3 regions of the Photobacterium sp. WH77 genome follow, and region 3 is predicted to be linked to each of the others. Evidence: predicted binding sites of a transcription regulator. Region 3 holds the regulator's gene; each other region holds the start of a gene.
The links. Region 3 encodes MetJ, which represses methionine synthesis genes. Its sites were predicted from a motif close to TTAGACNTNTANANGTCTAA; they were not measured.
Positions count from the first base shown of each region.

Region 1: metH (methionine synthase) is a predicted target of MetJ. The motif match lies at 3,081-3,100, and genes of this name have one in related genera.
Region 2: metN (methionine ABC transporter ATP-binding protein MetN) is a predicted target of MetJ. The motif match lies at 4,084-4,103, and genes of this name have one in related genera.

Region 1 is NZ_JAKLTE010000005.1:37-6,116, reverse strand. It holds gene metH (methionine synthase) at 1-3,025, opposite strand, end outside; gene L6J37_RS06450 (cation:proton antiporter) at 3,225-4,562, shown strand; gene metA (homoserine O-acetyltransferase MetA) at 4,623-5,564, opposite strand; rRNA gene rrf (5S ribosomal RNA) at 5,779-5,894, opposite strand; tRNA gene L6J37_RS06435 (tRNA-Thr) at 5,902-5,977, opposite strand.
Region 2 is NZ_JAKLTE010000023.1:2,482-11,046, reverse strand. It holds gene tsaA (tRNA (N6-threonylcarbamoyladenosine(37)-N6)-methyltransferase TrmO) at 1-574, opposite strand, end outside; gene L6J37_RS18275 (type B 50S ribosomal protein L31) at 718-981, shown strand; gene ykgO (type B 50S ribosomal protein L36) at 978-1,121, shown strand; gene L6J37_RS18265 (MetQ/NlpA family lipoprotein) at 1,227-2,051, opposite strand; gene L6J37_RS18260 (methionine ABC transporter permease) at 2,175-2,861, opposite strand; gene metN (methionine ABC transporter ATP-binding protein MetN) at 2,851-3,885, opposite strand; gene gmhB (D-glycero-beta-D-manno-heptose 1,7-bisphosphate 7-phosphatase) at 4,227-4,784, shown strand; gene L6J37_RS18245 (ABC transporter permease subunit) at 5,055-6,080, shown strand; gene L6J37_RS18240 (ABC transporter permease) at 6,082-7,125, shown strand; gene L6J37_RS18235 (extracellular solute-binding protein) at 7,159-8,565, shown strand, end outside.
Region 3 is NZ_JAKLTE010000007.1:56,917-65,481, forward strand. It holds gene L6J37_RS09555 (bifunctional aspartate kinase/homoserine dehydrogenase II) at 1-2,343, opposite strand, end outside; gene L6J37_RS09560 (O-succinylhomoserine (thiol)-lyase) at 2,340-3,509, opposite strand; gene metJ (met regulon transcriptional regulator MetJ) at 3,698-4,015, shown strand; gene L6J37_RS09570 (malic enzyme-like NAD(P)-binding protein) at 4,093-5,340, opposite strand; gene rpmE (50S ribosomal protein L31) at 5,601-5,813, opposite strand; gene priA (primosomal protein N') at 6,043-8,241, shown strand; gene cytR (DNA-binding transcriptional regulator CytR) at 8,419-8,565, shown strand, end outside.

The sequences.
Region 1 (6,080 bases), on a different contig from region 3:
CACCAATATTATTGGCCGGGAATAAGCCACAGACACCATTGGCCTTTATCATGCCGCTGGCTTCGATCTCATCCAGCAGCTGATTGGCATCATCAAATAGGCGCAGGGCTTCCTGACCCACTACTTCGTGGCGCAAAATGGTGGGATATTTACCACTCAGCGACCAGGTCATAAAGAAGGGCGTCCAGTCGATATAACGCCGCAATGTCGCGATTTCAAAATCCTTGAACACGTGGATCCCCGGCTTTTTCGGCGCGGGAGGAGTGTAGCTATTCCAGTCAATCGCCACTTTATTGGCGCGGGCAGTTTCCAGGCTGACAGGAGCACTTCGTGGACGCTTGCGGGCGTGTTGCTCCCGCACTACCTCGTATTCCTTGTCAAGGCGCTCAACAAACGCTGGCCGCTGGGCATCCGACAAGAGTGCCGAACATACCCCTACAGCACGCGAGGCGTTTGAGACATAAACGACAGGGGCATGGTAGTTCTGCTCAATTTTGACTGCCGTGTGGGCCTTGGACGTTGTTGCCCCGCCAATCAGCAAAGGAAGATCAAAGCCCTGGCGCTCCATTTCTTTGGCAACATGCACCATTTCATCAAGTGAAGGAGTGATCAGCCCGGAGAGGCCGATAATATCGACCTTCTCTTCTTTGGCCACTTTCAGGATCTTGTCGCAAGACACCATGACGCCCAGATCGATGATCTCGTAGTTATTACACTGCAGCACCACTCCGACAATATTTTTACCGATATCGTGCACATCGCCTTTCACCGTGGCGAGCAGTATTTTGCCGTTAGTGCGTCCGACTTGCTTCTCGGCATTGATGTAAGGTTCGAGATAAGCGACGGCCTGTTTCATCACCCGAGCTGATTTCACCACCTGAGGCAAGAACATTTTACCTTCACCGAACAGATCACCGACTATGTTCATACCTGCCATCAAAGGCCCTTCAATCACCTCTAACGGTTTTTCCGCGTTCTGACGGGCTTCTTCGGTATCTTCAACAATAAACTCAGTGATCCCTTTGACCAGCGCATGGGACAGGCGTTTATCGACCGGCCAGCCGCGCCATTCAGCGGCTGTTTTATCTTCTACCGCTTCGCCGCTGCCCCGGTACTTATCCGCAAGATCCAGCAAGCGCTCGGTAGAGTCATCCCGGCGATTCAATACAACGTCTTCAACGGCTTCGCGTAACTCGTCTGCCAGGTCATCGTAAATGGCCAGCTGACCGGCATTCACAATGCCCATATCCATGCCATTTTTAAAACAGTGATACAGGAATACGGCATGAATCGCTTCCCGCACAGGATCATTACCACGGAACGAGAAAGACACATTCGAAACACCACCCGACACCATCGCATGTGGCAGAGTGCGCTTGATGTCTCCTACAGCTTCAATGAAATCAACCGCGTAGTTATTGTGCTCATCAATCCCGGTAGCTACTGCGAAAATGTTCGGGTCAAAAATGATATCTTCCGGCGGGTAGCCCACCTCATCAACCAGAATGCGATAGGCATTGGTACAGATCTCTATCTTACGCTCACGGGTATCGGCCTGACCCACTTCATCAAACGCCATCACAATCACGGCTGCGCCATAGCGGCGAATCAGTTTCGCCTGTTCAACAAACCTCTCTTTACCTTCTTTGAGAGATATTGAGTTAACAATTGGCTTACCCTGCACACACTTAAGGCCAGCTTCCAGTATTTCCCACTTGGATGAGTCAATCATAATGGGGACACGGGAGATTTCAGGCTCAGAGGCACACAGGTTCAGAAAGCGCACCATGGCAGCTTCGGCATCCAGCATGCCTTCATCCATATTGATATCGATGATCTGAGCACCGGCTTCCACCTGCTGACGTGCCACTTCCAGCGCTTCGTCATAAAGCTCTTCTTTGATTAACCTACGGAAACGGGCTGAACCTGTCACATTGGTCCGCTCACCGACATTGACAAATAAAGTGTCTTTTTCAATGGTTAGCGGCTCAAGCCCTGATAAACGGCAGGCCACAGGAATCTCAGGCAATGGACGTGGCGCTACATTCTCCGTCACCCGGGCCATTTCACGAATATGCTCTGGCGTGGTGCCACAACAACCGCCCACCAGGTTCAGAAAGCCGGACTCCGCCCATTCTTTGATATGCTCAGCCATTTCTGTCGCTTCAAGGTCATACTCGCCGAATGCGTTTGGCAGACCGGCATTCGGGTGCGCTGATACCGCACACTCAGAAATACGTGATAATTCTTCCACATACTGACGCAGCTCATCCGGACCCAATGCACAGTTAAGGCCAAATGAAATAGGTTTGACGTGTCGCAGAGAATTGTAAAAAGCTTCAGTGGTTTGTCCTGATAAGGTGCGGCCGGAGGCATCGGTGATTGTGCCTGAAATCATAACAGGCAAAGTCACGCCCAGCTCTTCAAAGACCTTATCCACGGCAAACGCACAGGCTTTGGCATTCAGGGTATCAAAAATAGTTTCAATCAGGATGATATCGGACCCGCCAGCTATCAGGGCGCGGGTTGATTCGGAATACGCTGCTACCAGCAGATCAAACGACACGTTCCTGAAACCGGGATCGTTCACATCCGGTGATATCGAACAGGTACGGTTAGTCGGACCGAGAACACCAGCTACAAATCGTGGTTTGTCCGGTGTTTTCGCCGTCCACTCATCAGCCGCCTGACGAGCCAGCTTTGCCGCTTCGAAATTAATCTCGGCACTCAGACTCTCCATGTCATAGTCAGCCATGGCAATAGTCGTTGAGTTGAAAGTGTTGGTCTCAAGAATATCAGCGCCGGCTTCAAGATAAGCGGAGTGAATATCCTTAATCAGTTGCGGCTGGGAGAGTACCAGCAGATCGTTATTGCCTTTAAGATCCGAATGCCAATCAGAAAAACGTTCACCACGGTAATCCTCTTCATCCAGCTTGTAGCTCTGGATCATGGTGCCCATGCCCCCATCTATGATGAGGATCTGTTCCTTAAGTCGCTTTTGTAATAAATCCGTACCCTTCGACACTGCTTACTTCCTTACACTTAAACCTATCAGCTGCTAACATCCTATCACAGCCTGATTGGAAATCTAGACGTCCATATATCGTTTGCGGAAACTTATTATCCAAGCGTAAGCCTAAAGTTTTTATGGCTATCAGAGGCCCGAGCATTTATATTTTGTCACAATTTTTGCTTAACACTTTAACAACAGATGAGGATCAAGGATGTCGGTATACAGTACCCTCTGTTTTCTCGCCGCCGCTGCGATGGTTATTGCCTTTATTAACCACAAAATAGGTAAGATGCAAACCACTATCGCCATCACAGCCGGTGCTATTATTTTATCGCTCGGAATTGTGATCGCAGGCCACAACGGCTGGTTTCACCTCGAAGAAATTGCTGCGGAACAGCTGGGTCAGATCGATTTCGAAAGCTTTCTGCTAAAAGGCATTTTAGGCTTCTTACTTTTTGCTGGCGGTTTAGGGATCAAGCTGCCACATCTCGAAGATCAAAAATGGGAAATCACCATTCTGGCTCTGGGGGCCACACTGTTTTCCACATTCTTCATCGGTGGCAGCCTTTGGTGGATATGCCAGATGCTGGGAATCCAGTTAGACCTGATTTACTGCCTGCTGTTCGGCGCATTAATTTCACCGACGGACCCGATAGCCGTGCTGGCGATAGTAAAAAAACTGCACGCGCCGCGCCGCATCTCCACACAAATTGAAGGTGAGTCGCTGTTTAACGATGGATTTGGCCTGGTCATCTTCGTCACTTTGTTTACCATCGCCTTTGGTGATGAAGCACCTACTGTGCTGGGTGTTGGCCATCTTTTCCTGCAGGAAGCCATTGGTGGCATAACCTATGGTTTTGTTCTCGGCCTGCTGTTCCATTATCTGATCAGTTCGACAGACGATCACTCCATGGAACTTCTGCTGACTCTGGGAATCCCAACGGCTGGTTATGCTTTTGCCGATGTTATTCATGTGTCCGGGCCGCTAGCTATGGTGGTCTCCGGTATCATGATAGGCAACTGGACCCGTTATATCGGCTTTTCTAAAGAGAGTGAAGACCATCTGGATCACTTCTGGGAGTTGGTTGATGAATTCCTGAACGGTGTACTCTTCCTGCTGATTGGTATGAGCATGCTGTCTTTCAGCTTCCATGAGGAAGACTGGACACTGATGGTGATAGCTGTGCCGCTGGTGCTACTGGCGCGCTACCTGAGTGTGAAGCTGTCGTATCTTGGCTTTAAACGTTTTCGCCAATACAATCCCGAGTCGGTGAAGATCCTCACTTGGGGTGGCTTGCGCGGTGGTCTTGCTCTGGCGATGGCGATGGCGATCCCTGCCGGTGTTATCGTTATTCCGGAGAAAAATATTGATGTGAAAGAGATAATTCTGGTGATGACCTATTCAGTCGTGGTGTTCTCTATCCTGATCCAGGGCTCTACCATTACACCTATGATCGAAAAAGCTAAAGCCTGGGAAGCGAAGAAAGCGAAAGAGAACAAACAAACCGCTCATGCTCACCAACAACCGGAAACCGATCCCAAATCCTGAATACTGACGATGAAAAAGACCTGCTTTGGCAGGTCTTTTTATTTGTGAGGGCAACGTCAATCAGTCGTCCTTGGTGAATTTATCTTCCGAGAAGTGATCCAAATCATAAGGCGTTTGCTGATAGACGCAATAGTTCAGCCAGTTGGCAAATAACAAATGGCCATGACTGCGCCAACTCGCAACAGGCGGTTTATCCGGATCATTATCCTGATAGTAATTTACTGGGATTTTGGGCTCCATCCCCTCTCCCAGATCACGCATATATTCATTATGTAATGTATGGGCATCGTATTCAGGATGTCCTGTCACGAAGACATTACGCTTATCTTTGGTGGCGGCTAAATACACTCCTGCCTGATCTGAGGTGGCCAGAATGTCCAGATCAGTGTGCTCCGATAAAAACTCAGGCGAGAAGTCGGCATAGCGCGAGTGGGGAGCCCAAAAGGTATCGTCAAAACCTCTCAGAAGAGGATGATGGGGATTGTGGACCCTATGGGTGTAGATACCTGATAATTTCTCTTTGCGGGTACGCTTAGGTAAATCGTACATCAGCTTAAGCCCAGCCTGAGCGGCCCAGCACACATACATGGTCGAAGTCACGTGCCCTTTCGCCCAGGTCAGAATGGCCTGGATTTCTTCCCAGTACAGCACATCTTCAAACTGCACTAAGCCCAGCGGAGCACCTGTCACAATCAAACCATCGAAATTTCTGTGCTTCACCATTTCGAATTGCCGGTAGAACGTATCCAAATGCTCCGTTGGCGTATTTTTCGTCGGGCGGTTATCAATCCGCAGTAACTCAACATCAACCTGCAGAGGGCTGTTTGATAACAGACGGAGAAACTGAGTTTCAGTTTCAATTTTTTTCGGCATCAGATTAAGCAACAATACCTTCAGCGGGCGAATTTCCTGACTGGCAGCGCGTTTTGCAGACATGACGAAGATATTCTCACTACGAAGAATATCAGTTGCCGGTAACTGATCAGGAATTTTAATGGGCATGTGTTGCTCTCCCTAAGATGTACAGACGTCCAGATACCCAAAAATTATAGAATTTCTACTCACACTGCAAGCTTTACCGCATTAAAAGAATTATAGATAGTTAAGAACATAATGAATAATTCTAATGAGAGCAGCAGGCTAGCGAAAGAGACGCTGAAAATAGCAGATAACAGAAATGAAAAAACCCAGCCGAAGGCTGGGTTTTGAAGGAGGTGCTTAGTAATGTCCTACTCTCACATGGGGAGGCCCCACACTACCATCGGCGCTGCTGCGTTTCACGTCTGAGTTCGGCATGGGATCAGGTGGTTCCACAGCGCTATTGTCACTAAGCAAATTCTGGTGCTAGTACCCAGATTTGAACTGGGGGCCTCACCCTTACCAAGGGTGCGCTCTACCAACTGAGCTATACCAGCAAATTCTTATCTAAACAAAGTCTTACGCTTCACTGCTTTGTTTGGTTAATTTGTCGCTGTGCGATGACGATTTTGATGCGAGAAGCGCAGTGTACATTCAGTA
Region 2 (8,565 bases), on a different contig from region 3:
GGGGATCCTGCGCCAGTACTTCTTCAATCACCGCTTGTTGATAGGCTGCGTCTTCGCCATCGAGCTGGGCCAGTGCAGCAGGGGTAAACTCGACGGGAAGCAGTTCAGGTATCTCTGCCGCAAAGCCGCCACTGGCATCCGGCACACTGTCGGAATAGGGAATATAGGGTTTTATGTCAATGACAGGCGTACCGTCAACCAAATCCACACCGGCCAAATCCAACAGCACCTGACCTTTTTCATGCCGCACGCCGTTCAGCTTGATCGCTGACATCCCTATACCGTTAGGGCGAAAAGTGGCCCGGCTGGCAAAGACGCCGATGCGGTCATTACCGCCTAGTCTGGGCGGTCTCACGGTAGGGCGCCAGCCCGCCGCCAGGTTCTGATCAAATAAAAACAGCAGCCACAAATGGCTGAACTGTTCTATGCCTCTGATCGATTCCGGCGTGTTCGCATCGCCGCAAAGCACCAGGGTTGCTCTGGCACTGGGTACCAGGCCGGGCTGACGGGGAACGGCGAATTTCTCTTTGTAAGGGGAGTGGATGACACCAATTGGCTCAATCTGAAAAGTCATTTTCTCTGTCATTCGTGCATGTCGCTGCAGATCATATCTGCCAGACCTTAGCACATCTCAATGTGGTGTTGCTGAAAATCTTGTTGTGGGAAAAGCGTATTAAGTGTTATGTTATACTATAACATTTAATGCGAGGAGGCATGATGAAACCAGGTATCCATCCCGAGTACCGTAAAGTGGTGTTTCACGACACTAGCGTAGATAAATATTTCGTTGTCGGCTCGACACTGAAGACAGATAAAACCATCACATGGCAGGACGGCAAGGAGTACCCCTACTTCTTGCTGGACGTGTCGTCTGAATCGCACCCTTTCTACACCGGCAAGCAGCGGGTGATTAAGACAGAAGGCCGGATGGCAAACTTTAACCGCCGTTTTGCGGCGTTTGGAAATAAGGAAGCACAATGAAGGTATTAAGCTCACTCAAAAGCGCCAAGCTGCGCCATAGAGATTGCCAGGTGGTCAAGCGACGTGGCCGCATTTACGTAATTTGCAAATCCAATCCACGCTTTAAAGCCGTGCAGGGTACGGTGAAAAAGAAGAAGTAAACGACCGAGCTGTCTGATCAGATCATTGTTCCCCATCCAGAACAACAAAAGCCCCTTTGCAGGGGCTTTTGAACTTTTATCGGCAAGGTGTTGTGAGGCGATGGCTTACCAGCCTTTGACAATGCCGCCTTTGAAGATCTCCATCGCTGCATCGTTCACCGCATCAGACTGATATGCCTTGATAAAGGTCTGCACGTTTTCGGCATTCACGTTATCTTCACGGGCAACAATCAGGTTCACATAAGGTGATTCTTTGTCTTCCACAAAGATACCGTCATGATCCGGAGACAAGTCGATAGTGCTGGCGTAGGTGTTGTTGATAATGGCCAGTTTGACGTCATCCAGAGAGCGCGGCAGTTGCGGTGCTTCCAGTTCAACGATGTCCAGGTTCTTTGGATTTTCAACGATATCCAGCACAGTGGCTGTCAGGCCTGCGCCGTCTTTAAGTTTGATCAGACCTTGTTGCTGCAGCAACAGCAGCGAGCGGCCCAGGTTGGTTGGATCGTTTGGCACTGCGATCTGATCACCGTCTTGCAGCTCATCGATAGAAGCGATTTTGCTTGAGTAGGCTGCAATCGGGTAGACAAAGGTGTTACCGGCAATCGCGAACTTGTAGCCACGGTCTTTAATTTGCTGATCCAGATAAGGTTTATGCTGGAAGGCGTTAACGTCGATCGAGCCTTCTTCCAGCGCCGCGTTAGGTGACACATAGTCGGTGAAAGTGATCAGCTCAACGTCCAGACCATACTTGTCTTTGGCTTCTTTGGCGGCCACTTCAGCTACCTGCGCTTCTGCACCGGCCATCACACCCACTTTGATTTTGCTGTTGTCAGCAGCAGCGGTAGATTCCTGTTTTTCGCCACAGCCAGTCAGTGCCAGAGCTGACGCCAGACCCGCGACTGCAAAGAAATGTTTAATATTCAGAGCCATTGTACTTCTCCTATTGTTCAGGGAATCCCTGTACTTTGTTGTCGTTGTATTTCTGTAACTTATCGGTTTCGCCGGCAAGCCATGTCCGGCGGATGTGAGTTTTCTGTTGTGTTCCCGTCAAACTTATCTGTGGTCGACGCGGCGGACCAGATGATCCCCGGCGGACTGGATCAGCTGTACTAACACGACCAGCATGATCACAGTGATCATCATGACTGTGCCGTCAAAGCGCTGATAACCATAGCGGATACCGACATCACCTAAACCGCCGCCGCCGACTGTACCTGCCATGGCCGAGTAGCTGACCAGAGTGACCAGAGTAATGGTGACGGCATTAATAATGCCCGGCAGCGCTTCCGGCAGCAGTACCTTGCGAATGATTTGCACTGGCGTGGCACCCATAGCTTGCGCGGCTTCAACCAGACCGCTGGGTACTTCGAGCAGTGCACCTTCCACCAGACGGGCGATAAAGGGAATTGCGCCGACTGTCAGTGGCACAATGGCCGCCGCAGTACCGATGGAACTGCCCACCACAAAGCGGGTGAATGGAATAATGGCCACCAGCAGAATAATGAACGGGATGGAGCGGCCGATATTAACCACACCACCCAGCACTTTATTAAAGCCCGGGTTGGCCAGCAGGCCGTTGGGCTTGGTCAGGTGCAGAGCGACACCCACAGGAATGCCGATGGCGAAACCAATCAGGCCGGAAGCGAAGACCATCATCAGTGTTTCGCCTAAAGCGTCCGTCAGCAGACCAATCAGGCGTTCGTTGGTTTGCCACCAGGTGGCGATAGAATCAAGCAACATAACCCAGCACCTCTACATTTACTTTGTGTTCGCGAAGGAAAGCGATGGCTTGTTGTGTCGCTTCTTCAGAGCCAAAAAATTCCGCCAGCATCAGGCCGAACTTCACACCGCCGGCATAGTCCATGTCGGCACTCAGAATGTTGGCATCAATACCGAACTGCCGCGATGCCTGACTGAGCAGTGGCGCATCCACGGAAGCGCCGGTGAATTCCAGCCGTATCAGAGGGTAGTTAGTCTCTGTACGCTCTGTTTCCAGGCGCGCTTTATAATCTTCCGGTATCGACAGATCTAAGGTAGAACGGATAAATTCACGTGCCAGTTCTGTTTTCGGATGGGCAAAGATATCACCCACCGGACCTTTCTCGACCAGCTCGCCGTTGCCTATGATGGCTACTTCTGAACAGATGCTTTTCACCACGTTCATTTCATGGGTGATCAGCAAAATGGTCAGGTTCAGCTTATTATTGATTTCTTTCAGTAACTCAAGAATGGACTGGGTGGTGGCCGGATCCAGTGCGCTGGTGGCTTCGTCACACAACAGGACTTTAGGATCAGAGGCCAGGGCACGGGCAATAGCCACCCGTTGTTTTTGTCCGCCGCTGAGGTTTGACGGGTAGGACTGATGTTTGTCAGCTAAACCAACCAGATTGAGCAATTCGGTTACTTTGCGTTTGACTTCCGCTTTATCCGTGCCAGCCAGTTCCAGCGGCAGCGCGACATTGTCGAAAACGGTGCGGGACGATAACAGATTGAAGTGCTGGAAAATCATGCCGATTTTACGGCGAGCCAGCGTTAATTCCTGATTAGAGAGCTGAGTGAGATCGATACCATCAACAATGATGTGTCCTGAGGTTGGCTTCTCAAGCAAGTTAACGCAACGTATCAGGGTACTTTTTCCCGCACCGGACGCACCGATGACACCAAAAATTGTGCCTTGCTCAATGCTGAGGTTGATATCGCGTAAGGCGTGGATGTCTTTATCCCCGACTTTGAAGGTTTTATTGACCCTGTTGATCTCTATCATGCTGTGTCCTGCTACTGCTTTTTTAACTTGCTTGCTGTGTTGTAAACCAGCATAGCTTTATGGTCGTAATTTCGCCTGTATTAGTGTTTTTGTGTGTAGTTTAAGCGATAGACCTTGTCATCTTCTTGTGTTATCGCAATTTTTCCGTGTCATCTGTTGTGGATGCTAGGGTGTCTAGATGGCTAAGTCAATAGATATTTTTACGTCTAGACGGCTAAATCAAAAAACACTGCGATTTAGCCGGAAAAGTGTCAGCCAGTCTGCCTGAGGATAAAGAGATGATTCCGTGTGTCAGCCATGCCATAATTTAGCGAATTTGATTTCTATCTTTAGGTGATCGCTTGGCTAAGCCTGCTGTGTTTATTGATCGTGACGGCGTCATTAACGTTGATCACGGCTATGTCCATACTGTTGACGATTTTGAATATATCGAAGGGGTGTTTGACGCCTGCAAGAAACTGAAAGAGCAGGGTTACCTTCTGGTGCTGGTGACCAATCAGGCCGGTATTGCCAGAGGCATGTATACCGAAGATGAATTCCTGACCCTGACAGAGTGGATGGACTGGAATTTTGTCGATAACGGTGTTGAATTTGACGGCATCTATTACTGCCCGCATCACCCGACAGAAGGAAAGGGCGATTATCTGCAAGATTGTGATTGCCGCAAGCCCAAGCCAGGCATGTTTATTTCAGCCCGCGATTTTCTGAACATTGATATGGCCCGTTCAGTGATGATTGGCGATAAAACCGATGATATGACAGCGGCGCAAGCGGCTGACGTGGGCACCAGAATTCTGGTGCGTACCGGTAAGCCAGTCACTCAAGAAGGGGAGGCACTGGCATCGGTTGTGCTCGACAGTGTCGCGGATGTCCCGGCCTGGTTAGCGGCCCGCAACTAACTGTCCGGCATCTTTAAGGTTCACAAAAACAGACACGCTCAAAACGTGTCTGTTTTTTTATATCTGAATAGTGATCACTCTGATGGTCTGCCAGGTGGGTCAGAATATCAGGGCAGTATTTTCCCTTTGAGACAGGGGTAAATATAAACTCATGTTTTTATTGTCAAATAGTGAGCAGGCTGCTGTTTGGATCATCATTAGACATTCAACCAACTGCTATACTGACTAGACCAAGGAACAGGCGGACAATGACAGGAGTCATTTACCTTCATGCTTTCATACTTTTTGCGCCGTTTGGTGCTGGTAATCCCCACTTTTATCGGCATTACGATTCTTATTTTTGCCCTCACCCGTTTTGTGCCGGGCGGACCGGTCGAGCGTATGCTGGCCAGTATTCAGGCGCAGCAAAGTATGTCTATGTCTCCTTCTATGGCAGGGGAAAGCAATGCACTGTCAGAAGATCAACTGGCCGAACTCAATGCGTTTTACGGATTAGACAAGCCGGTATTTGAAGCTTATTCCGAGTGGCTGATGAAAATGCTGCATCTGGACTTCGGATTGTCGACCCGTTACTACGAACCTGTCTGGGACATGATTATGGACAGGCTGCCGGTGTCCATGTTCTACGGCGGTGTGACCTTTTTTCTCAGTTACTTTATCTCTATTCCTCTGGGTTACTACAAAGCCTTAAAACACGGCAGCGGCTTTGACTCCGGATCTTCAATTCTGATTTTTGTCGGTTATGCCTTGCCGGGGTATGTGGTAGGGGTGATGCTTATTACGCTTTTCAGCTATCAGCTGGAATGGTTTCCAATGGGCGGCTTTGTCAGTGACGATTTCGATGACTATGAATCACTCTGGCAGCAGGTTAAAGATATCCTCTGGCATGCCTGTCTGCCGCTGATTTGTTATCTGATTGGTGATTTTGCCACTCTGACAATGACGATGAAAAACAACATGATGGAAACATTGTCAGCGGATTATATCCGTACAGCTATCGCCAAAGGGTTACCCTTTTCGACCGCGGTTCGCCGCCATGCGCTCCGCAATAGTCTTATTCCTATCGCCAGCCACTTTGGCAACTCCTTGCTGTTCTTTATGACAGGGTCTTTCTTGATTGAGGTGATATTCAATATTGATGGGATCGGTCTGCTGGGGTACGAATCTATCATTGAGCGGGACTATCCTGTGGTGATGGGAATCGTTGCGATAAATGCTGCGTTATTAATGCTGGGCAATATCATTTCCGATGCTTGTGTTGCCATGATTGATCCCCGAGTGAGATTCGGAGCCTGAGATGCTGACACTTAGCCCACTGACAAAAAAGAAAATCCAGCGTTTTAAAACGATAAAGCGAGGTTACTGGTCACTGATAATATTATCCACACTGCTGGTGTTATCCTTCTTTGCCGAGTTTTTGATTAACAGCAAAGCGCTGATCGTCAAGTATCAGGGGGAGTACTATTTTCCGGTCGTCAGCGATGTGCTGCCTGGCACTCAGTTCGGGCAGGAGTACCAAAGCGAGGCACAGTACCGGGAATTGCAGCAGGCTTTTTCGCAAAGCGATACGGATAATTTTGTGCTGATGCCGCTTGTGCCCTGGAACCCCTATGAACAGGATTTTAGCGGGGATTATCCTCCCACCGCGCCTGACGCCCAGTCCCGGCATTATCTTGGCACCGATACCATAGGGCGGGATATTCTAGCCCGGCTGGTTTACGGTTTTCGTATCACTATGGGTTTTGCCTTACTGACCATGGCTATTTCCTATGCCATAGGTACAGCTGTCGGCTGTGCGATGGGTTTTTGGGGCGGAAAGTTTGACTTGCTGGTGCAGCGTTTTATCGAAATCTGGTCAATGGTGCCTTTTCTCTATGTCATCATGATACTTGTCTCTATTACTCAGCCTTCGTTTACGCTTTTTGTCGCCATCAATGTGCTGTTCGGCTGGATGGGGATGACCTGGTACATGCGCACTATGACCTACAAAGAAGTGGCCCGGGATTACGTGATGGCCGCGAAGGCACTGGGCGCCTCAAACTGGCGGATTCTTTACGCGCACATTTTGCCCAATGTTATGGTGATGATAGTGACATTGGCTCCGTTTACCATAGCAGCCAATATTACAGCGTTAACGGCACTGGATTATCTTGGTCTGGGCTTAATGCCGCCGACACCCAGTTGGGGAGATTTACTGCAGCAAGGGAAATCGAATTTGGGTGCGCCCTGGATTGTGATTACCGTGGTGACGGCCATCGTGCTGGTCCTGGTAATGGTGACCTTTATCGGTGAGAGCGTGCGTGCGGCTTTCGATCCGAAAAAATTTACCCGTTATAGTTAATAAAGACGTGTAGCCAGATAACAAGGATGTACGATGAGAAAGATACTGAACATTTTCGCCTTTTGGACCATCACATTGAGCGGTGCACCGGCAGGGGCAGCCGAGCTTCCGGCCGGGCTGAAATGGGAGTCTAATCTGCATGAGCCGCGTTTTGCTTCTCCGCATGCCAAATTCGGCGGCACTTTTAATACTTATATTGAGAGTTTTCCGCAGACATTTCGTATCGTCGGACCGGATTCCAACGGCCGCTTCCGTACCTGGCTGCTTGACAGCCGACCCGCTGCAGTAACCCGTCATCCTGATACCAAGGCCTGGATCCCGGATATCGCCAGTGAATGGGCTTATGGCAATGACGATAAAACCGTTTATTATCGTATTAACCCCAACGCCAGATGGTCTGATGGAAAGCCTATTACGGCGGATGATTTCATCTATGTACTGACGTTTATGCGCTCCAAAGACATAGTTGCCCCCTGGTATAACACCTTTTATACCCAGCAGATTGCCGATGTCGTTAAATATGATGCTCACACCTTTGCTGTGGTATCAGCAGAAAAACGCAATAAAGAAGAGTTGATGCTGTACACCAATCTGCAGCCCCGTCCCGCTCATTTCTATAAACCGAAAGTCGATAAAAACAGTGATGGGGTAGAAGATAACTTTGTTCGCTACTACAACTTTAAAGCCGAGCCGTCCGCCGGCCCGTATTACATTGACGATATCAAAAAAGGCAAGTCGATCACTTTCAAACATGTTGGCAAAGACTGGTGGGGATACTCAAATCCTTATTATCTGTATCGTTATAATGTCGAGAAAATTCGCGTCAAAGTGATACGCGACAAAGACATTGCCCGTCAGCACTTTGAAAAAGGCAATCTGGACTCTTTCTGGCTGGACACCCCTGAGTTGTGGCGCGAGAAGTCGGACACCCCCAATTTTGAGCATGGCTACATCCATAAGTTTTGGGGATATAATCAAGTCCCCATGGGCGCGGGTGGATTATGGCTAAATACCGCCAAACCACTGCTGGGGAATCTGGATATCCGTAAAGGCCTGGCATACGCCACCGATTTTGATGGTCTGATTGAGAAAGTCTTACGTGGTGATGTCATCAGGAAACCCAACCCGATGGGAGTCGGGCATGGTGATTACACCAACAGCGAGCTGAAAGCGCCACCGTTTGATCCGGATACCGCGATTGAATATTTTACAAAAGCGGGGTTCGGTAACATTGGCCCGGATGGCATTCGGATCAACGATAAAGGACAGCGGCTTTCGTTTGCTATCACCTACAGCTACGGCTACCTGACACCACAAGTGGCTTATCTGAAAGAACAGGCCAAACTGGCCGGGCTCGAATACACCCTGAATCTGGTTGATGGTTCATCGGCATTCAAATATGTGCTGGAGAAAAAGCACGAGCTCTCTTTTCACTCTATG
Region 3 (8,565 bases):
CGCACCAGGACCGCGGATAACAAGCGGATTGTCCCGGTACCAGCGGCTTTCAATCGCAAAGATGTTGTCGCACGGCAGTAGGTTCGCCAGCGCATGCTCAGGCTCCAGCGCTTCCAGGCCCACCACGGCGTGACCATTTTTGTCCAGCCGCGCGATATAGCGCAGGACTTTTCCCTCACGCTGCGCTTTGCTCAGGCGCGCCTGCAAGCGCTCATCAAGCACATCACTTTGCTCAAAAAAGGCGTCCAGACTCAGGGCTTCCAGCTCCTCTGGCACCAATGACTCAACTTTGACCTGTTCAGGCTCCAGTGCCAGTCCGGATTCACGCGCTAAAATCACCAGCTTTCGCATCACGTCGCTGCCGTCCAGATCGTGGCGGGGATCCGGCTCCGTCAGCCCCTGCTGCCAGGCCTGTTCAAGCAACTGACTGAAAGGCAGGCTGCCGTCGAACTGCTGGAACAGCCAGGACAGAGTGCCCGAGAAAATGCCGGATACGGCAATAATCGTATCCCCGCTGTCGCGCAAATCTTTGACCGTATGATTGACCGGCAATCCGGCCCCCACAGTGGCGTTATACAGCCAGTGGCGGCTGCTTTTCTCGAACGCATCCACCACAGCGCGGTAGACTTTGCCTTTTGCAGAACCGGCGACTTTGTTGGCAGAAATCAGATGCAGGCCGTGGCTGGCAAATTCCGGGTAACGCTCAGACAGTGCTTTGCTGGCGGTGACATCCAGTACCACCAGCTCATCATAGTCATGCTGCCCCAGAGCCGGGAGCCAGTCCGTGCCGTCTGTGGCTTCATCATCAAACCGGGTCAGAGCCTGAACTGGCTCAATGCCCTGCAGATTAAGCCAGTAGCGCCGGCTGTCGGCCACCCCTATCAGGGTAAAGCTCATGCCGTGACGCTTTTCCAGCGCCACCTTTTCTTCTTCCAGCAACTCCAGCCAGCGGCTGCCGATATTGCCCTTGCCGCACAAGATCAGACCGATACGCTTTTGCGCCTGGAACAAATTTTGGTGAATCAGCTGAACCAGGGCCTGGGTATCGGCCTGCCGCAGCACCGCCACCAGACTCAGCCCGGATTCGGCTTCGGCAATAAATTCGACCGGCTGGCCTTTCAACTGCTGCTGGAAGCCATGACAGTGCACAGGGTTTATCACCACCCCGGCCCCTACCGCGGCCACCATAGTAAAACCGTCGCGCAAACGGATCTCGGCCGGTAAACCGCTGTCCTGCAGCAGTGCCAGTACCCCGTTGGCCACTTCGGCGGTATATGCCAGCAGAATCTGTCCTTTGTCGGTTTCCACCGCTTGAGCCAGCGGGATCAGCTGCGCTTTCGGCAGCAGAGTCGCCAGCTCGCGCTCCACCTGCTCCAGCGTCTGGGCACGGGAGACAGACAGCTCCAGCAGACAGACCTCATCCAGAGAGGTAATGATTTTGGCGCCACGGCCAGATGCCAGTACCCGCTCCACACGGGTCGAGCCAGATTCCGGCTGCAGGCTGCAGCGCAGTGTCAGGTCGATGGCACTCTGGGCCACAGGTTGCAGCGTGCGGCTGTGCAGCACAGGAGCCGCCAGACGAGCCAGCTCGTCGGCCTCATCAAGACGCAGCAAGGGCAACAGACAAGCATCACTGACCAGACGGGGATCCGCACTGTAGACACCGGCGACATCACTCCAGATGGTCACCCGGCTGACACCGGCCAGGGCGCCGATAACAGTGGCGGAATAATCCGAACCATTGCGCCCCAGCAGTACGGTTTCTCCGGCTTGATTGCTGGCCATAAAACCTGTGATCACCATGCGATGACCACTGTGCTGTGCCAGCTCATTTTGCAGCAACGGCAGTGAACGGCCGCGGTCAACTTCCGGCTGAGCGGCGCGCTCGGCACGCAGGAAACTCCGCGAGTCCAGCGCACGTGCCGCCATGCCTTTGTGTGTCAGCAGTGCGGCCAGTAATCGGGAGGACCAGAGTTCACCGTGTCCGAGTACCCAGGCTTGTCTGGCCGGGGTGATCTCGCTGTCAGTAAGCTGACCCAGCTCACTGAACTCCAGATGCAGCGAGGTTAACAGCTCATCCGCCACGGTTTCCTCTAGCAGCTCTTCGATGAGGTGCTGCTGGAAGGTGCGCAAATCCTGCAGGCTTTCATGCGCCAGCCGGCCATCTTTGCTCAGCAAAGACAGCCACTGAATCAGTCGGTTGGTTGTTTTACCGGCTGCCGAGACCACCACCAGATCATCGGCGCTGGAATACTGCTCGAGAATATGGACGACATTACGGTAACAGCTGGCATCCGCTAAACTGCTGCCGCCAAATTTGTGCAGCTGACGTGTCAGGGTCATTCACTGACCTCCGCCGCTTTGGTAAAGGCCTGAGCCAGATCGGCAATCAAATCATCAGCATCTTCAAGGCCCACAGACAGACGCAGCAACGACGGCAAGATACCGGCCTCGCGCTGCGCCTCATCCGACATGGCACGGTGGGTCATGCTGGCAGGATGCGCAATCAGGCTCTCCGTGCCGCCCAGTGACTCAGCCAGAGAGAAATCGTGCAAAGACGCCACAAAAACTTCCAGTTGCTGCATGCTGCCGGCCAGCTCAAAACTCAGCATGGAGCCAAAGCCTTTTTGCTGCCGGGCCGCAATCTCATGACCTGGGTGATCTGCCAGGCTGGGGTGATAAATCTTACCCACCAGCGGCTGGGTTTGCAGATAGGCCAGCAGCCGGGCGGAATTTTCTTCATGGACACGCATACGTGCCATCAAAGTACGTACGCCGCGCAGGGTCAGGTAAGCATCAAAGGGCGCGCCGGTGGCGCCGATACAGTTGGCCCACCAGGACAAGTTCTCGGCGTGCTCGCTGTCTTTCGCAATCAGCACCCCGCCAACCACATCGGAATGCCCATTGATATATTTAGTGGTGGAATGCACCACGAAGTCTGCGCCCAGCGCGATAGGCTGCTGCAGCGCCGGCGAGAGGAAAGTGTTATCCACCGCCACCAGCGCTCCCGCGTCATGCGCCTGCAAACACAGCTGCTCGACGTCAATCACCCGCAACAAGGGGTTGGACGGCGTTTCAACCCACACCAGTTTAGGTTTTCTGGCCAGTGCTTCAGCCAGTGCCTTAGGGTTGCCCTGATCGACAAAAAGCACCTTGAAGTCACCTTTGCCGGCACGGGTATTGAACAAGCGGTAGGTACCGCCGTAGCAGTCATGGGGGGCCACAACCAGATCATCCGACCCCAGCTGCGCCGTTGCCAGCAGGTTAATCGCCGCTGTACCGCAACTGGTCACCACACCACCCGCTCCGCCTTCCAGTTCCGCCAGAGTGTCTGCCAGTAAATTACGGGTGGGATTTCCCGAGCGGGAATAATCGTACTGAGGTAAAGTCCCTAATTCAGGGAAGCCATAGGTTGAGGTCAAGTAAATAGGTGGCACCACTGCACGAAATTGCTGATCGGTTTCAATGCCGCTGCGAACAGCGATAGTAGCTGTTTTCTTGTCACTCATGTAATTTGCTTCCTTGTTTCTGGGACCAGGCCAGAGGCCGACGAGAGTAAGATGCTTCAACCTTAGCGAGATTTAAAAAAGACGTCAACACTTCTAGACGTCTATATGTCTTTGCTTGTGGCAGTAAATGCCGCTAAAATTCCCCCCATACAATATTTCAAAACCCTATATCGCTGAGAAGGTAAACAATGGCAAAGTGGAACGGTGAGTACATCAGCCCTTATGCGGAACATGGCAAGAAAAATGAGCAGGTCAAGAAAATCACTGTCTCTATCCCATTAAAGGTGTTGAAAATCCTCACAGATGAACGCACCCGCCGTCAGGTAAATAACCTTCGCCACGCCACCAACAGTGAACTGCTGTGCGAAGCATTCCTGCATGCCTACACCGGCCAGCCACTGCCAACGGATGAAGATATCCGCAAAGATCGCCCTGACGATTTACCGGCAGAAGCTAAGGCCATCATGGACAGCCTGGGTATTGAGTACGAAGACATCAACGAATAATCAACATAACGCCTTGAGATAAAAAAAAACCAGCCATATGGCTGGTTTTTTCAATCATAAGCACACACTGTATGTCATTACACTTCCATGTAACCCACAGGCATTTCGATACGGGCAACGCCGGATTCCACAGCCGCTACCGCAACCGCTTTGGCAACCCGTGGCAACAAACGCGGATCCATAGGTTTAGGGATAATATAGTCCGGACCGAACTCCAGCTTATCCACACCTGCTGCTTTAACAACTTCTGCCGGTACCGGTTCTTTGGCCAGTTCGCGGATAGCGTTCACCGCAGCCAGTTTCATTTCATCGTTAATCTCGCTGGCACGCACATCCAACGCACCACGGAAGATAAACGGGAAACAAATGACGTTATTTACCTGGTTCGGATAATCCGAACGGCCGGTTCCCATGATCAGATCATTACGAACCGCATGGGCCAGCTCAGGTTTAATTTCCGGATCCGGGTTTGAACAGGCAAACACGATCGGCTTGTCAGCCATCAGTTTCAGCGACTCAGGGGCCAGCAGATCCGGGCCAGAGACACCGACAAAGATATCCGCGCCTTCGATAACATCTTCCAGGGTGCGCTTATCTGTGTTGTTGGCAAACAGTTGCTTATACTCGTTGATGTCATCACGACGGGTGTGAATCACACCTTTGCGATCCAGCATGTAGATTTTTTCACGCTGCGCGCCGCATTTGATCAACAGTTCCATACAGGCGACGGCCGCTGCGCCGGCACCCAGGCAGATGATCACTGCTTCTTTGATATCTTTGCCCTGCAGTTCCAGTGCGTTCAGCATACCGGCTGCCGTTACAATTGCCGTACCGTGCTGGTCATCATGGAACACAGGCACCTGGCAACGTTCGATCAGGCGTTTTTCAATCTCAAAACAATCGGGGGCTTTGATATCTTCCAGGTTAATACCACCAAAGGTATCGGCGATATTGGCCACAGTATCAACGAACTCGTCGATGGTACGGTGTTTCACTTCGATATCAATCGAATCCAGGCCAGCGAAACGCTTGAACAGCAGGGCCTTACCTTCCATAACCGGCTTAGAAGCCAACGGCCCCAGGTTACCCAAGCCAAGAATGGCCGTACCATTGGTAATCACAGCAACCATGTTGCCTTTACCTGTGTACTTATACACATTCTCTGCATTCTGGGCGATTTCCCGCACCGGCTCAGCCACACCAGGGCTGTAGGCCAGAGCGAGATCTTCTACTGTATTGGCAGGCTTGCTTAGTTCAACCGAAATTTTCCCGGGGACAGGGTAAGCATGATAGTGAAGTGCTTGTTGACGAAAATCTTCAGACATAATTATTAGAATCCTGAATGGATGGATGTTCTGTTCGGTTCGGTATTGAACAATCAATCATATTCGATAGCAGCACAAAATCCTAGTTCGCACAAGCTGGTAATACCAAGACAATTACCGTGACAGGCCAGAAGATATGCAGGGGTGGACAGGTTGGAGTCAATGACTACAAATAAATCAGTCATTAAAGGCGGGAAGAAACAGCAAATAGCAAAAAGGGACGCATATGCGTCCCTTTTCTCGACAGTGTCTTAAAGCAATTACTTGCTAGACAGAGCGCCGAAACGCTTGTTGAATTTGTCGATACGGCCACCGGTGCTCACTTGACGCTGCTTACCAGTGTAGAATGGGTGACATTTGTCACACACATCCAGGCTGATGTCTTTTTTCATGGTTGAATTAAAAACAAAAGCGTTGCCGCAAGAACATTTTGCGTTTACAGCTGTGTATTCTGGGTGGATACCTTGTTTCATGGGAAACCTCTAAGCTAAGGCCGTGTCGCTCTCCCGATCCAAAGCCGGGCACCACACGTGGTTAATAAATACTGCCAGGCCAAAGGCGCTGGACAAATAGGCGGCGTATGATAATCAATCAGCCGACACAGATCAACCTGCAATCGCAGTGTCGTCTTGCTTTGCCTCACCCCTTGTGCAAGGTACACTGCCATCTACCTGTAAGTATAAGTGATATCAGCCAATACCCATGACTGCCACCATTGCCAGGGTTGCCCTGCCCGTTCCGCTGGACAAAAGCTTCGACTACCTGATCCCATCGGGCCAACGGCCCGTGGTCGGTGGCCGGGTACGGGTGCCATTTGGCCGTCAGCAGCTGACCGGGATAGTGATTGCCCTGACGGAGCAGTCCGATTTTCCCCGCGACCAGCTCAAGCCCCTCAAAGCCGTTCTCGATAGCGAACCGCTGTGGCAACCGCCATTGTTTCAGTTGCTGGAGTGGACCAGCCGCTACTACCAGTACCCTTTGGGCGATACGCTGGCCAATGCCCTGCCTTCGGCCTTACGTAAAGGCAGACCGGCCAATGCCGAGATTCGTTACTGGCAATTGACAGAAAAAGGCCAGGAACAACCTCTGGCAGCGCTCAAACGGGCACCGCGGCAGGCAAAAGTGCTGACGCTGCTGCGCCATGGCGCGCTGAGTCACGATGCCTTACTCGACCAGGAGGTTAACAGCGCCACCCTGAAAACGCTGGCAGAAAAAGGCTGGGTCGACAGTTTTCACACCACAGCGTCCAGCGCCCACTGGCCAACGGATTTCGCCGTCACCGAAGAGAAGCCCCGCCTCAACGAAGAGCAGGCACTGGCGATTGCCAGCATCAATGCCAATCCGGGTTATGCCTGTTACTTACTGGAAGGTGTGACGGGTTCAGGCAAGACCGAAGTCTATCTCAACCTGATTGAGCCGGTGCTGGCCGCCGGTAAACAGGCCCTGGTGCTGGTGCCGGAAATTGGTCTGACGCCGCAGACCATCAACCGTTTTCAGCGTCGCTTTAATGTGCCGCTGTTCACCATTCACTCCGGCCTGAATGATACCGAGCGCCTCAGCGCCTGGCTGGCCGGGCGCGACAATCAGGCCGGCATCATTATTGGTACCCGCTCTGCCCTGTACACCCCGTTCGCGGATCTCGGCATCATTATTGTCGATGAAGAGCATGACTCGTCCTATAAGCAACAGGACAGCCTGCGCTATCACGCCAGAGACATGGCCGTGCTGCGGGCCAGCAAAGAAAACATTCCGGTTGTGCTCGGTTCAGCCACGCCGGCACTGGAAACCCTGCACAATGCCAGAACCGGCAAATACCACCACCTGCATCTGACCCGCCGCGCCGGTAACGCTCAGGCCGCCCGTCACGGGGTACTGGACATGAAAGGACTCCATCTGGAGGCAGGACTGTCCGCACCGCTGATTGCCCGTATGCGCCAGCATCTGAGCGCTGGCAATCAGGTGATGCTGTTTCTCAACCGCCGCGGGTTCGCGCCGGCGCTGATGTGCCACGAATGTGGCTGGCTGGCGGAGTGTAAGCGATGCGATGCGTATTACACTTACCATCAGCACTCCGGCGAGCTTCGCTGCCACCATTGCCAGACCCAGCGTCCTGTCATGCCCCAGTGTCAGCAGTGCGGCTCGACTCAGCTCCAGACCGTCGGGGTCGGCACCGAGCAGCTTGAACACCAGCTCGCCAGCTTGTTTCCTGAGTTCCGTACCGTGCGCATTGATCGCGACAGTACCCGCCGCAAAGGCAGCCTGGACAATTACCTTGAGGCGGTCAGAAACAAGGAGTACCAGATCCTGATCGGCACCCAGATGCTGGCCAAAGGTCACCACTTTCCGGATGTGACCCTGGTAGCGCTGGTCGATGTCGACAGCGCCCTGTTCAGTAATGACTTTCGGGCTGCGGAGCGGCTGGCACAGCTGTTCATCCAGGTCGCAGGCCGTGCTGGCCGCGCCAGTAAACCGGGTGAAGTGCTGCTGCAAACCCACCATCCGGAACACAGCCTGCTTCAGGCCCTGCTCTACAAAGGGTACGACCACTTTGCTGTTCAGGCGCTGACAGAACGCCGTCAGGCCATGTTGCCGCCTTTTACTTATCTGGCACTGTTCAGAGCCGAAGCAGCGCAAAGTGAGCTGGCCGAGCAGTTTCTGCATCAGATGCGCGGCATTCTGGAGGCCAGCCCGCTGTTTGAGGCTCACACTCTGGTGCTGGGCCCCAATCCGGCGCCTCTCTCCCGCCGCGCCGGTCGCTACCGGTGGCAGTTACTGCTGCAGGCGCCCGACAGGAAAACCCTGCAAACTCTGCTGTCTGTGGCCCGTCCTGCCATTAACTTGCTGCCATTGGCGCGGAAAGTGCGCTGGTCGCTAGACGTCGAACCTCAGGATTTAAGCTGAAGATAAGATAATTAATGCGATTTGGATCACAAGCCCAATGTAATTTATGCTATTTGGCACATGTTTAAACCCGCATAAAGCGCCTACAATAACAGGCTTGTTGGACCAGGTTTCTGCACCGATTTGGCTGCGATCCTCCAGCATTATTGAGAGAAATGTCTTAGAGAGGAACTATTTATGGCGACAATGAAGGATGTTGCCCAGCTAGCCGGAGTCTCTACCGCGACTGTGTCGCGCGCTCTGATGAACCCGGAAAAAGTGTCAGCCTCGACCCGTAAAAAAGTCGAACAGGCTGTCATGGATGCTGGCTATTCCCCGAATTCC